Regions from separate parts of the Amycolatopsis cynarae genome, predicted to be linked through region 2. Evidence: riboswitches for the same ligand, from Rfam matches in the RefSeq annotation. Region 2 holds a riboswitch; the other holds the start of a gene.

Region 1 (5,801 bases), 560 kb from region 2:
GCACCGGGTATCGGTCATCGTCGTCGGCGGGACCCCGGCCGGCGATCAGCTGCCTCCGGTACCGCAGCCGCCTTCGGAGGTCGCCGCGCGGGTGCAGGCCGCGGCGTTGTCCGCCTTCCTCTCGCTGGCGGGGATCGCGCTCGCGATCGTGACCGTGCTGGCCGCGGTGCTGGGCTGGCTCGTGGCCGGTCGCGTGCTGCGGCCGATCCGCACGATCGCGGCCACGGCCCAGCGGCTGTCCGCGGAGAACCTGTCCGAGCGTGTGCCGGTCGCGGCACCGGCCGACGAGCTGACGACGCTGGCCGACACGATCAACGGGATGCTGGACCGGATCCAGCAGGGTGTGCTCGAGCGCGACCGGATCCTGCACAGCCAGCGCATGTTCACCGCCAACGCCGCGCACGAGCTGCGGACGCCGCTGACCACCATGCGCACCGCCATCGACGTCACCCTCGACGGCGATCCGGACAAAGTCGAATTGCTCGCCATGATCGGCGATGTCGCGAGCGCCGTCGAGCACAGCCAACGCACGCTCGACGGGCTTCTCGCGCTGGCCCGCAGCCAGGCCGGTTCGGGCACGCCGCGGTCGGTGGATTTCGCCCTCTTCGTGGAGCGCGTTCTGAACGGCGCCGCCGAGGAGATCGCGGCTCGCGACCTCGTCGTGCGGACCGAACTCGAAACCGCCTCGACGACTGGCGAACCGATCCTTCTGGAGCGCATGGTCGGCAACCTGATCGACAACGCGGTGCGCCACAACCATGCCGGCGGCCGGATCGGGGTCTTCACCGGCATCGTGGCCGGTTCGGCCTTCCTGCGCGTCGAAAACACCGGCGAGAAGATCCCGCCCGATACCGCCGCCCGGCTGCTCGAACCGTTTGTCCGCGGCGACGGATCGCGCATCCACACCGGCCCCGGAACCGGACTCGGCCTATCCATTGTGGACGCTGTGGTCACCGCTCACCGCGGCACCGTGGCACTCACGGCCGACCCCCGCGGCGGCCTGACAGTCGAGGTGCGCCTCCCGCGGGCGGAACCCCTCACGGCCCTGTTTGCCAGGGCCCCAGCCACTCCGACACAGGCTTAGTTCTCTTCCTCGGCGAGGAGGGCTTCGAGGGCGACCAGCCCAGCCGCGAGATCGGCCTGGAGCTTCGGGGCCAGCCGGGAGATCCGGCGGTTGAGTTCCCGGACGCGGGTGGAGCGCACGCCGGACAGCATCCGCTCGCCCTCCTCGGTCGCCGTCGCCAGCCAGGCGCGGCGATCCACCGGATCCGGTTCACGGCTGGCGTAGCCGACCTCCACCAGCCCGGCGATGATGCGGGACATGGTCGCCGCGGCCACGCCTTCCTTCGCCGCGAGGTCACCGAGGCGCATCGGGCCGTGCGCGACCAGGGTGGCCAGCGCGGAGATCGAACCGTGGCCCGGCCCGGGCGTGCCGGCCTGCCGCAGGGAACGGGAAAGCCTTCCCACCGCCAGGAACAACCGCCCCGCGACATCCTCGGTTGCCGACCCGTCCACCTCGAGCTCCTTCTGCCGACCCGATCCACACCCGCTGAGGGTGCCGACCACCATACGTGTTTCCCCCTGGTGGCCGGGGTGAACACGGCGGTACGGGGCGTTTCTACCGGGGAGGGCTGGACGCCTGCGCCCAGAACCGCTGCGGGATGCGTCCCGCACCGCGGGCGAGCCGTCCCGCGATCACCGCGGAGCGCATGGCGTAGGCCATCCGCTCGGGATCCTGCGCGCGCGTGACCGCGGTGGACAGCAGGACCGCGTCGCAGCCGAGTTCCATGGCCAGCGTCGCGTCGGAGGCCGTGCCGATGCCCGCGTCGAGCACGACCGGCACGCCGGCCCTGGACACGATCAGCTCGATGTTGTGGGGATTGCGGATGCCGAGACCGGTGCCGATCGGTGCGCCCAGTGGCATCACCGCGGCACAGCCCGCCTCCTCCAGCCGCAGTGCCAGCACCGGGTCGTCGTTGGTGTAGGCCAGCACGGTGAACCCGTCCGAGACCAGCTGCTCGGCGGCGTCCAGCGTCTCCAGCGGATCCGGCAGCAGGGTCCGGTCGTCGGCGTGGACCTCGAGCTTGATCAGGTCGGTTTCCAGCGCCTCACGGGCCAGTTGAGCGGTGAGCACCGCTTCGGCCGCGCTGCGGCAGCCCGCGGTGTTGGGCAGCAGCCGGATACCCAGCCGCCGCAACAGCTCCAGCACGCCCGAGCCACCCTCGGCGTCGGCCCGGCGCATCGCGACCGTGGTCAGTTCGGTACCCGAGGCGACCAGCGCGCGTTCGAGGACGGCGAGGTTCGCCGCGCCCCCGGTCCCGATGATCAGGCGGGAGCCCAGCTTGTACTCGCCGATCGCCAGTTCGTCCCCGGCCCCGTCGAACCGGCCGTCCGTGCTCGTCTCAACCACCTTGCACCGCCGTCAGGATCTCGAGCCGCGCGCCCGGTGACACCACGGTCTCCGCCCAGTCGCCGCGCCGGACGACCACGCCGTCGACCGCGACCGCGACGCCGCGCGGCGCGGTGCCCAGCGCTTCGAGCAGCCCGGCGACCGTGGTCCCGTCCGGGAACGTGCGCCAATCGCCGTTGACCTGTACTTCCATCTAATGCCCTCCGTCCCGTGCGGGGTCCGCGGCCTCGACCTCGGCCGGTGGCTTCTCCCCGTCCAGCCACGCCACGATCGCGTCGGCGGTCACCGGCGCCATCAGCAACCCGTTGCGGTGGTGCCCGGTCGCCGCGAGCAGCCCGTCGGCGAGCGGGCCCAGGTACGGCAGCGTGTCCACACTGCCCGCACGCAGCCCGGCGGCCGTTTCGACCAGCTCGTACTCGGCGATGCCCGGGAAGATCCGTTCGGCCCCTTCGAGCAGTTCGCGGACGCCGCGGGCGGTGACCGTCTCGTCGAACCCGGCCTCGTACTGGGTGGCACCGAGCACCAGTTCCCCGTCTTCGCGCGGCACCAGATAGATCGGGCGGCCCTCGACGAACCCGCGCACCGTGTGCCGAGGCGGCCCGAGGCTGCCTCGACGGACGCGCAGCCGCAGGATCTCCCCCTTGAGGGGGCGCACGCCCAGCCCGGGCCGCAGCCGGGCGCTGTACGCACCGGCGGCGAGCACCGCGACGTCACACGGCACGTCCCCGGAACCGGTCCGCACCAGGCCCGGCTCCACGGCGGTGGCCTCGACGTCGAGGAAGCGCACGCCACGCCGTAGCGCGGCGGCCTGGAGCGAACGCAGCAGGCGGCGGTTGTCGACGGCCAGGTCGCCGGGGACCAGCAGCGCGGACCGCGCGCCGCTCACCCCGGGCTCGATCGACCGCAGCCGCCGCCCGGTGACGGTGTCGACCGCGCGGCCCACCGAGGCAAGGTATCCGGCCAGCACGGCGAGCTGATCGGCGTCGGCGCGGTCGAACGCCACCACGAGGGTGCCCTCGGTGGACAGTCCGGGGTCGCCCCCGTCGGCGGCGAGCGCCTCGGCGAAGGCGGGCCAGCGCCGCAGCGACTCCTCCCCGAGTGCGAGCCCGGCCTCCTCGCCGGGCCAGGCCTCGGCCACCGGGGCGAGCATGCCGCCCGCGACCCAGGAGGCGCCACGCCCCGGCGAAGGATCGATCAACGTCACCCGGTGGCCGGCGAGGGCGGCCTTCCAGGCCACGGACAGGCCGATCACGCCGCCACCCACGACGGCCACCTGCGTTTCTGCCACAGAAATCACGCTCCCTGCGCCGGCATGATCCGGATCAGGTTCCACGGTCGAAGCGGTGGTCAGCTCCCTCTCAGCCCGTGTCCCGGGCTCCCGTGCGGACCCCCACACGTTACCCCGTGGGTTACCGTTGCGGCCATGCCAGGGCTCAGTGGTGAACAGATCAGGAAACGGCTCGACGCGGCGAAGCTGTACCTGTGCACCGACGCGCGAACCGCATCCGGCGATCTCGCCGAGTTCGCCGACGCCGCGCTCTCCGGCGGGGTGGACATCATCCAGTTGCGGGACAAGACCGGCGGCGCACCGCTGGAGGCCAGGCAGGAGCTGGCCGCACTGGAGGTGCTGGCCGAGGCGTGCGCGCGCCACGGCGCGCTGCTGGCGGTCAACGACCGGGCGGACGTGGCGCTCACGGCCGGTGCCGATGTGCTGCATCTCGGACAGGACGACCTGCCGGTGAGCGCGGCGCGCCGCATTCTCGGTGACGAGCCGGTCATCGGGCGTTCGACGCATTCGGTCGAGCAGGCCCGTGCGGCGGCCGTGGAGGACGGGGTGGACTACTTCTGCACCGGGCCGTGCTGGCCGACTCCCACCAAGCCGGGGCGGCAGGCCCCCGGCTTGGACCTGGTGCGGGCGACGGCGGGCAGCACGGACCGTCCATGGTTCGCGATCGGGGGCATCGACCTGGCCAGGCTGCCCGAGGTACTGGACGCGGGCGCGTCGCGGGTGGTCGTCGTGCGCGCCATCACCGAGGCCGAGGACCCACGGGCCGCCGCCCGGCGGCTGGCCGACGCGCTCCGGGCCGGGTGAGGGCTGCGCGTTGCGGTGAGAAGAGTGCAGCGGGGCCTCTTTGCTCCGAATGATTCGCAGCAAAGAGGCCCCGCTCGAACACTCCGCGGCCGAGGGGCTACGGGCTGGTGGGTGAGGCCGCGGTCTCGGTGGTGCTCACCGACGGCGGCGCCGAGGAGGTACCTGCGGGCGCCGGCGACGACGGCGTCTGCGAGCTGGGCGTGGTCGTCGTGGCGGATGTGCTCTGACCGCTGGAGGACGGCATCGTGCTCGGGCTCACGCTCTGCGTCCTGGTGACGGTCGAAGGCTGCTGCGTGGTGGTCGTCGCGGGGGCGCCGGGGCGCACCACCTGGCCGAAGGTGGTGCCGGTGCCGCCGGAGATCGGATGCCCGATGAGCTTTTCGAAGCCGGTGATCGCCAGCATGCCGACGACGAACGCGGCCACGCTCGCCGCGCTGATCACCGCCCAGCGCCGCTTCCACCACGGCTGGTGCGGGGGCGGGGTGGCCGCCGGGCCCGCCCCGGACCTGGGCAGGTACACGGTGCGGTCGTCGGCCCCCACCGGGGTGATCCGCTGGGTGCGGTACGGGTCGTGGGGCTCGGGCGGTCGCACCAGTGGGTTGCGCGGCCTGCCGGGGGGCGGTTCGGCGAACCGGGTCTCCTGCCGCAGTCGCGTGTCCGTGGCGTGGGTGAGTGCTTCCTTCGTCCGCTGCGCCGCCTCACGGGTCTTGCGCAGGGAACGCAGGTAGAGCTCACCGCCGACGGTGGTCACCAGGCTCGCGATGCCCGCCCCGGCGATGGTGCCCGCGACGCCCAGCGTCGACCCCAGGAACGCCGCGGTCACGGCCGCCAGTGCCGAAGCGATCACCTGTGCCGGTTTGAGTCCTGCGCTCGCGGAAGTCCCGTCCTTCTTTTCCTCGGCCATGATTCCGATCTGCTCGCGACTACCCCGTGTTTCCACGCCCTCAACGTCTCGATCGGACAAAATGCTCCCCATGTTATCCGTTTCGTGAGCACCACCACCCCCACTGTCCTATGTAGACAGAAGCGCGGTTTTCCCGGAACGGACGAGGTCACGCCCGAAGGTGCGTCGGCGGTTCCCCCACCGAGCAATGCAGGCATTCCCCCGGTTCCGGGTTTTCCTCCACCACCGGGTGTTCCACCGAAAGCACAGAGTTACGCACGCCCACCGCGAGCAATCCGCCGAGTACGGCCAGTCCCGCACAGATGAGCAGGGAAAGGCGCCAGCCCGCGGTGAGCGCGACGGGATCGGCGTAGGCGGCGCCGGTCAGTCCGGCGACGGCGGGCAGCGTCGCGATC
Region 2 (5,801 bases):
GCGCCCAGCGTCGCGGCGGCCTGCCGGAGGCGGTCGTCGACCGACCGCAGCAGGGGCAGCACCATCCGCACCACGACCGGGATGATGACCAGCGCCTGGGCCAGCGGCACCAGCAGCGGGGAGGTGCGCAGCTCGCCCGGCAGCGCGTCCAGCGTGATCAGGTAGCCGAAGCCGACGGTGACCGCGGAAACCCCGAGCGGCAGCATGAGCGCGGCGTCCATCGTCTCCGCCAGGCCGTGCGCGGTGCGGCCCGGCGCCCGCCGCAGTGCGACCACGAGCACCGACGCCGACACCCCGACCAGCAGGGCGAGCACCGTCGCGTCAGTCGCGGTCCGCAGGGACTGGACGGCCGCGTCCCAGCCCGAGACCTGGAGCGTGCCGTCGTCGCCGTGCCCCGCCAGCGCTCGGTAACCGGCAAGGCTCCATCCGTCCGAAGTGGACAGCGCCCGCACGACGAGCGCGACGATCGGGGTGAGCAGCAGGCCCAGCACGGCCAGTGCCGCGCCCACCACCCACCACTCGCCGCCGGTGGGCCGCCGCGCGGTCTCCCGCCGGGCCCGCAGGCGCAGCGACGTTTCCCGGCGCCGCCGGGCCGCCGCGCCCACCACCAGCGCCGCGAGCACCGCCGCGATCTGGACCAGCGACAACGCGGCCGCCCCGGTCAGGTCCAGCAGGTTCTCGGTCCGGAGGTAGATCTCGGTCTCCAGCGTGCGCAGCCGCGCACCGCCGAGCACCAGCACCACCCCGAAACTGGTGGCGCAGAACAGGAACACCACCGCCGCCGCGGAGGTGATCGCCGGGAGCAGCGCGGGCAGCGTCACCGAACGGAAGGCACGCCACCGCGAGGCGCCGAGGGTGCGCGCCGCGTCCTCCGCGCGCGCATCCCAGTGCGCCCACACTCCGGCGACGGTGCGCGCCACCACCGCCACGTTGAAGAAGGCGTCGGCCAGGACGAGCGGCACGACCCCGCCGTCCGGCCACAACGTCCGGAACGCCAGCCCCACCACCACGGTGGGCAACACGAACGGCACCAGCACCAGGGTCCGCACCAGGCCGACCCACGGCAGGCGCACCCTGGCGAGCACGAACGCCACCGGGAGTCCGGCCAGCACCGCGAGCACGGTCGAAGCGGTCGCCTGTGCGACGGTGAACCCCGCCAGCCGCCAGGTCTGCCCGTCGGCGAGCACCGCGAGCAGCCCGTCCCCGGCGAACCCGCGCCGCAGGATCGCCAGCACCGGCCAGGCGAAGAAGACCACCAGGAAGGCGAGCGGCACCAGGGCGAGCAGCCCCAGCCCCGCGCGGCCTACTGGCCGAGCAGCGAACGCCACTGCCCGATCCAGCGCTCCCGGCCCTCCTGGACGCGCGCCCCCGGCAGGGCCGCCGGGTTCTGCGGCAGCGGGGCCGCCTCGGCCCAGCCCTTGGGCAGCTCGACGCCCTGACGGGACGGATAGACGTACATGTTGTCCGCCACCGTCGCCTGGAACTGCTGCGAGAGCAGGAAGTCGATCACCTTGCGGGCCTTGTCGGGCTGTTTGGTGCCGGTGAGCACGCCCGCGTACTCGACCTGCCGGTAGCAGGTGTCGAGCAGGGCCTTCGTGCGCGGCTTGCCGTCGTCACCGATCTCGGCCGCGGGCGAGGAGGCGTAGGACACCACGATCGGCCGGGGCCCCTTGCCGGAAGATCCGGAGAAGTCCTGGGTGTAGGCCTCCTCCCAGCCGCTGACCGTCTTGACGCCGTTGTTCTTCAACGCCGTCCAGTACGCCTGCCAGTCCTGCTCGCCGTACCGGGCGACGGTGCCGAGCAGGAACGCCAGCCCCGGGGATGAGGTCGCCGGGTTCTCCACCACGAGCAGGTCCTTGTAGCGGGGATCGGTGAGGTCGGCGTAGCTCGCCGGTGCCGGGATGCCCTTCGCGGCGAACCACCCGGTGTCCACGTTCAGGCACACGTCGCCCACGTCCACCGCGGACAGCCGGTGCTCGGAATCGGCGGCGTACCGCTGAGGTCCGCGATCGGCCTCCGGGCTGGTGTAGGAGTCGAAGACGCCCTCGGCCAGCGCGCGGGAGGCGAAGGTCGAATCGACGCCGTAGGCGACGTCCCCGATCGGGATGGCCTTGCTCAGCACGAGCGAGTTCGTCAGTGCTCCCGCGTCGCCCTTCTTGACGACGGCGATCTTGATCCCGGTCTGCTGCGCGAAGGCGTCCAGCACCTGCTGGGGCGCGGCCCAGGAATCGTGCGTGACCAGGGTGACGGTGCCCCCGGTGGTGCCCTCCGATCCGCCGATCAGGGTACAGCCCGCGGTCAGTGCCCCCACCAGCGCGAGCACCAGTCCCGCGCCCCACTTGCCTCTCATGGCCCTCCTTGCCGTGGCCGGCACGAGGAAACCGAGGGCCTCCCTGCGCCGGCATGATCCGGATCAGGTGCGAACGGTCGCGGGCGCACCACCCGCCTCTCAGCCCGGCCGCACACCGGGCTCCCGTGGCAACCGTGCAGCGTACCCGTTCGCGTACCACGATGGACCACATGGCGGAACTACTGACCGACGACGAGATCTCCGACGCCCTGACCAAACTGCCGCACTGGCACGTCAAGGAGGGCCCCGGCGGGGAGCGCGGCCGCGCCGAGGGCGCGGAGTTCGAACGCACGGCCGAACTCGGCACCTTCACCCAGGCGATCCAGGCGGTCAACCGTATCGCGGAGATCGCCGAAAGCCTCAATCACCACCCGGACATCGACATCCGGTGGCGGAACCTGACCTTCCACCTGAGCACGCATTCGGCGGGCGGACTGACCCGGAAGGACGCGTCGCTCGCCGAGCAGATCGACGAGGTGATCGACGCTCTCTGACCCCATCCGGTTCCTTTCCCGGAAAGCACGCAAAGCGGCCGGTTCCCTGCGCTCGGTGAGTGCCATTTCGGCCCCCTGACCGGCCGCTATCACTTCCGCCGCCCCGCCACCTCACGCGGGGCGGCGTTTTCACACTGTTGATCTGTGCGAATACTCACTCACCGGTGACTTCGCCCTGTGCCATTCGTACGCTGCGTTCGGTTTCCACAATAACAGGCGGGTAACGGATCAATCACCCGCAGTATGAGAACGGTACTGAAATGGCGGGTCGCCACAGAGCGAAAAAGAACAGAAAATTGCCGGTGCTGGCCGCCGTGACGGCCGCGTTCCTCCTGGGCTTCACGGTCTGGGTGACCGGTGGGCCCTGGCAGTCCCACACACCCACCCTCGCCATGCAGGCGAGTCTGCCGACGGCCGCGAGCACCCTGCTGGCGGCTTCCGGCACGCCCACGACGGACGGCACCTCCTCGAGCGCGGCGACGAGCACCCCGGCCTCGTCGTCGTCCACCACGACCATCACCAGGAGGACGACCACCAGCACGCCGCCGGCCTCGGCCACGGCGTCGAGCACCGCATCCACCACCGCGCCCGCCGTGGCATCGAGCACGGCGCCGATCGCTCAGGCCTCCCCGGATCCGACGGCTCCTGCCGTCGCGGTCGTCGCACCGGTCGCGCCGGTGGCGCCGACCACGACCACCCCGAAGGTCGTGCAGGCCTGTTCGACGGACCTCGACGGCGCCCAGCCGAACGCCGCCATGGTGGGCAACTACCTCAGGAAACTGTTCCCCGTGAGCCAGATCCTCGGCCGCGGTGACCGGGCCGAGCCCGGGGACCATCCGGCGGGACTGGCCCTCGACTTCATGGTCAACACCTCGACCGGGAACGCACTCGCCGATTTCGTGCTGGCGAACCGTGACCGGCTCGGCGTGAAGTACGTGATCTGGCGGCAGCGCTACAACGACGGCAGCGGGTGGTCCGCGATGCCGGACCGCGGCAGCGTCACCGCCAACCACTACGACCATGTGCACGTGTCGTTCAATGCCGGCACGGCGGTCCTGGTGAGCTGCTGACCCCCTTTTCGGGTTAAACCCGATGGGGTGGAGCACGGCTGCCGGAGGTCTCATCCTCCGGCAGCCGTTCCGTTTCCGCCGTACTTTCACGGGCTGACCAGTCCCACACCGTGAAGGGAACACCATGCCGGAGCACCACCCTGGCGAAGCACCGCAGACCGGGCAAACCCCGCCGCACGCTCGTCGGCGGAAGCTGCGGTGGCTGGCCATCGCCGTGCCACTGGTGCTACTGCTCGCCCTGGTGATCGCCACCGTCGTCAACGGCCACACCAGGCACAAGGACAAGGCGGCCTCCGGCACCGTCGCTGCGGGTGACGCCGCGACCGCGCAACCCGATCTGACCTGGGGTCAGCGATTCACCTGGCAGAACGGGCTCACGGTGCAGGTCGAGGCACCGGCGCCGTACACCCCCTCGCAGAACGCGAACATGGACCCGGACCGCTCGATCATCCTGAACATCACCCTCACCAACGGCGGCACCACGCCGTACCAGTTCAACTGGACGGTCTTCGGCCCGAACGCCACGTTCAACGGGGAGGCGGCCAACTCGATCGTCGACGCCGACCGGGGTGTCGGCGTACCACCGCTCACCACCATCGCTCCTGGGCAGTCCTACACCTACCAGTGGGCCTTTGCCGCCACCGAAGACCCCGGCGTGCTCCGCCTGGAGTTCCAGCCCGATTTCGGCGGCCAGAAGGCGATCTTCACCGGTACCGCGTGACGCTCCCCGTACTCAGGCCGCCGGGGCCCGGCCGACCCGCCGGGCGGCCAGCGGATCGCGCAGCAGCAGGGCGGAATTGTCGGCGAAGTCGACCCGGATCACCCGCACCGGCGGGATGCTGCGCCCCACGTAGGGCGCGGTGCAGCCGCGGAGCCGACCGGCATCGAGTTCGCAGAACGTGGTGAACAGGGGTTCGCCGGGCGCGGGAAGGTGGAACAGCTTCGTCGTGTACACCACCGCCACCCGGTGTGTGGTCACGGCCAGGCGCGCTTCTCCCCGGCTGTGGGCGAAATGGTCCCCGAAGGAGACGGCGTCCTGGTCCGGGCGCTGCGCCAGCACCAGGAAGGCCACGCCGGGGTCGTCGGTCCACTCCTGTTCGAGCACCCCCTCCGCGGGCAGCGGCCAGCGGGAAGCACCCAGCTCCAGCGGCGGCATCGCGCTCAGCGGTTCATGGGGCAGGCGGGTTTCGCCGCCGATGCGCGCCCGCACGTAGCCGCGCAGGGGAGCACAGCCGAACCACAACCGCTCACCCGGCCGGAGCCAGAACCGGGTCAGCTCGTCGTGGACGACCTCGTAGTCCTCGTGCGCGATGCGGTCCGTCATGGTTCATCCCACCCCGTTGGTGAGCGCCTGCAGGCGTCCGAGGTCGTCGGGATCGGTGGTGGCCATGAGCAGATCCACCCCGGAACCGTCCACAAGAGACACTCGAAGGCAGGGCTGCTCCCGCCGCCCGGCCCGCCGCCGGGCCACCGCGACCCCGGTGATCCGTTCACGCGGAAACTCCGTGTGCACCGAATACCGCGGCATGGCGATCGGCTCCCCCTCGATGTTTTCGCCGTACCTTTGCCGGTTGTCGGCCAGGATCCTGGCGGCTTCCTTGAGCCCCTTCCCGATCCCCCTGCCCAGTGAAAACGCCTTCTTCAGCACGGAATCGTCCGGCTCCCGCGGCTCTTCGGGCTGCTCGACCGGAGCGGGCCCGAGCACGGCGAACCGGTGCGTGGACAGCGCCCAGACCCACCTGATGCCGGTCTTCCCGCTCTCCCCCAGCTCCCCCGCGGCCTGGTGGGCCAGGCATCCCGGGGCAGGCCCGAAGAAGATCACCTCGGGCGGCGGAGGCTTGTCGGAGTCCCCGTCGGGGAATCCGAAAATCGCTCCGAGGGTGAGAA

Evidence for each region. Region 2 has a riboswitch for thiamine pyrophosphate ahead of ORV05_RS02645 (thiamine ABC transporter substrate-binding protein). Riboswitches for the same ligand answer to the same signal wherever they lie in the genome.
Region 1: it holds a riboswitch for thiamine pyrophosphate, as region 2 does, so the genes downstream of both, thiO (glycine oxidase ThiO) here and ORV05_RS02645 (thiamine ABC transporter substrate-binding protein) in region 2, are expected to answer to the same signal.

The regions. Positions count from the first base shown of each region.
Region 1 covers NZ_CP113836.1:7,455,987-7,461,787, reverse strand. The annotation lists gene ORV05_RS36270 (sensor histidine kinase) at 1-1,084, shown strand, start outside; gene ORV05_RS36265 (MarR family winged helix-turn-helix transcriptional regulator) at 1,081-1,515, opposite strand; gene thiG (thiazole synthase) at 1,619-2,410, opposite strand; gene thiS (sulfur carrier protein ThiS) at 2,403-2,603, opposite strand; gene thiO (glycine oxidase ThiO) at 2,604-3,698, opposite strand; TPP riboswitch at 3,693-3,802, opposite strand; gene thiE (thiamine phosphate synthase) at 3,834-4,502, shown strand; gene ORV05_RS36240 (hypothetical protein) at 4,600-5,406, opposite strand; gene ORV05_RS36235 (MFS transporter) at 5,555-5,801, opposite strand, start outside.
Region 2 covers NZ_CP113836.1:541,954-547,754, reverse strand. The annotation lists gene ORV05_RS02650 (ABC transporter permease) at 1-1,277, opposite strand, end outside; gene ORV05_RS02645 (thiamine ABC transporter substrate-binding protein) at 1,304-2,350, opposite strand; TPP riboswitch at 2,374-2,487, opposite strand; gene ORV05_RS02640 (4a-hydroxytetrahydrobiopterin dehydratase) at 2,521-2,844, shown strand; gene ORV05_RS02635 (hypothetical protein) at 3,077-3,451, opposite strand; gene ORV05_RS02630 (hypothetical protein) at 3,438-3,914, shown strand; gene ORV05_RS02625 (hypothetical protein) at 4,039-4,635, shown strand; gene ORV05_RS02620 (hypothetical protein) at 4,648-5,238, opposite strand; gene ORV05_RS02615 (hypothetical protein) at 5,242-5,801, opposite strand, start outside.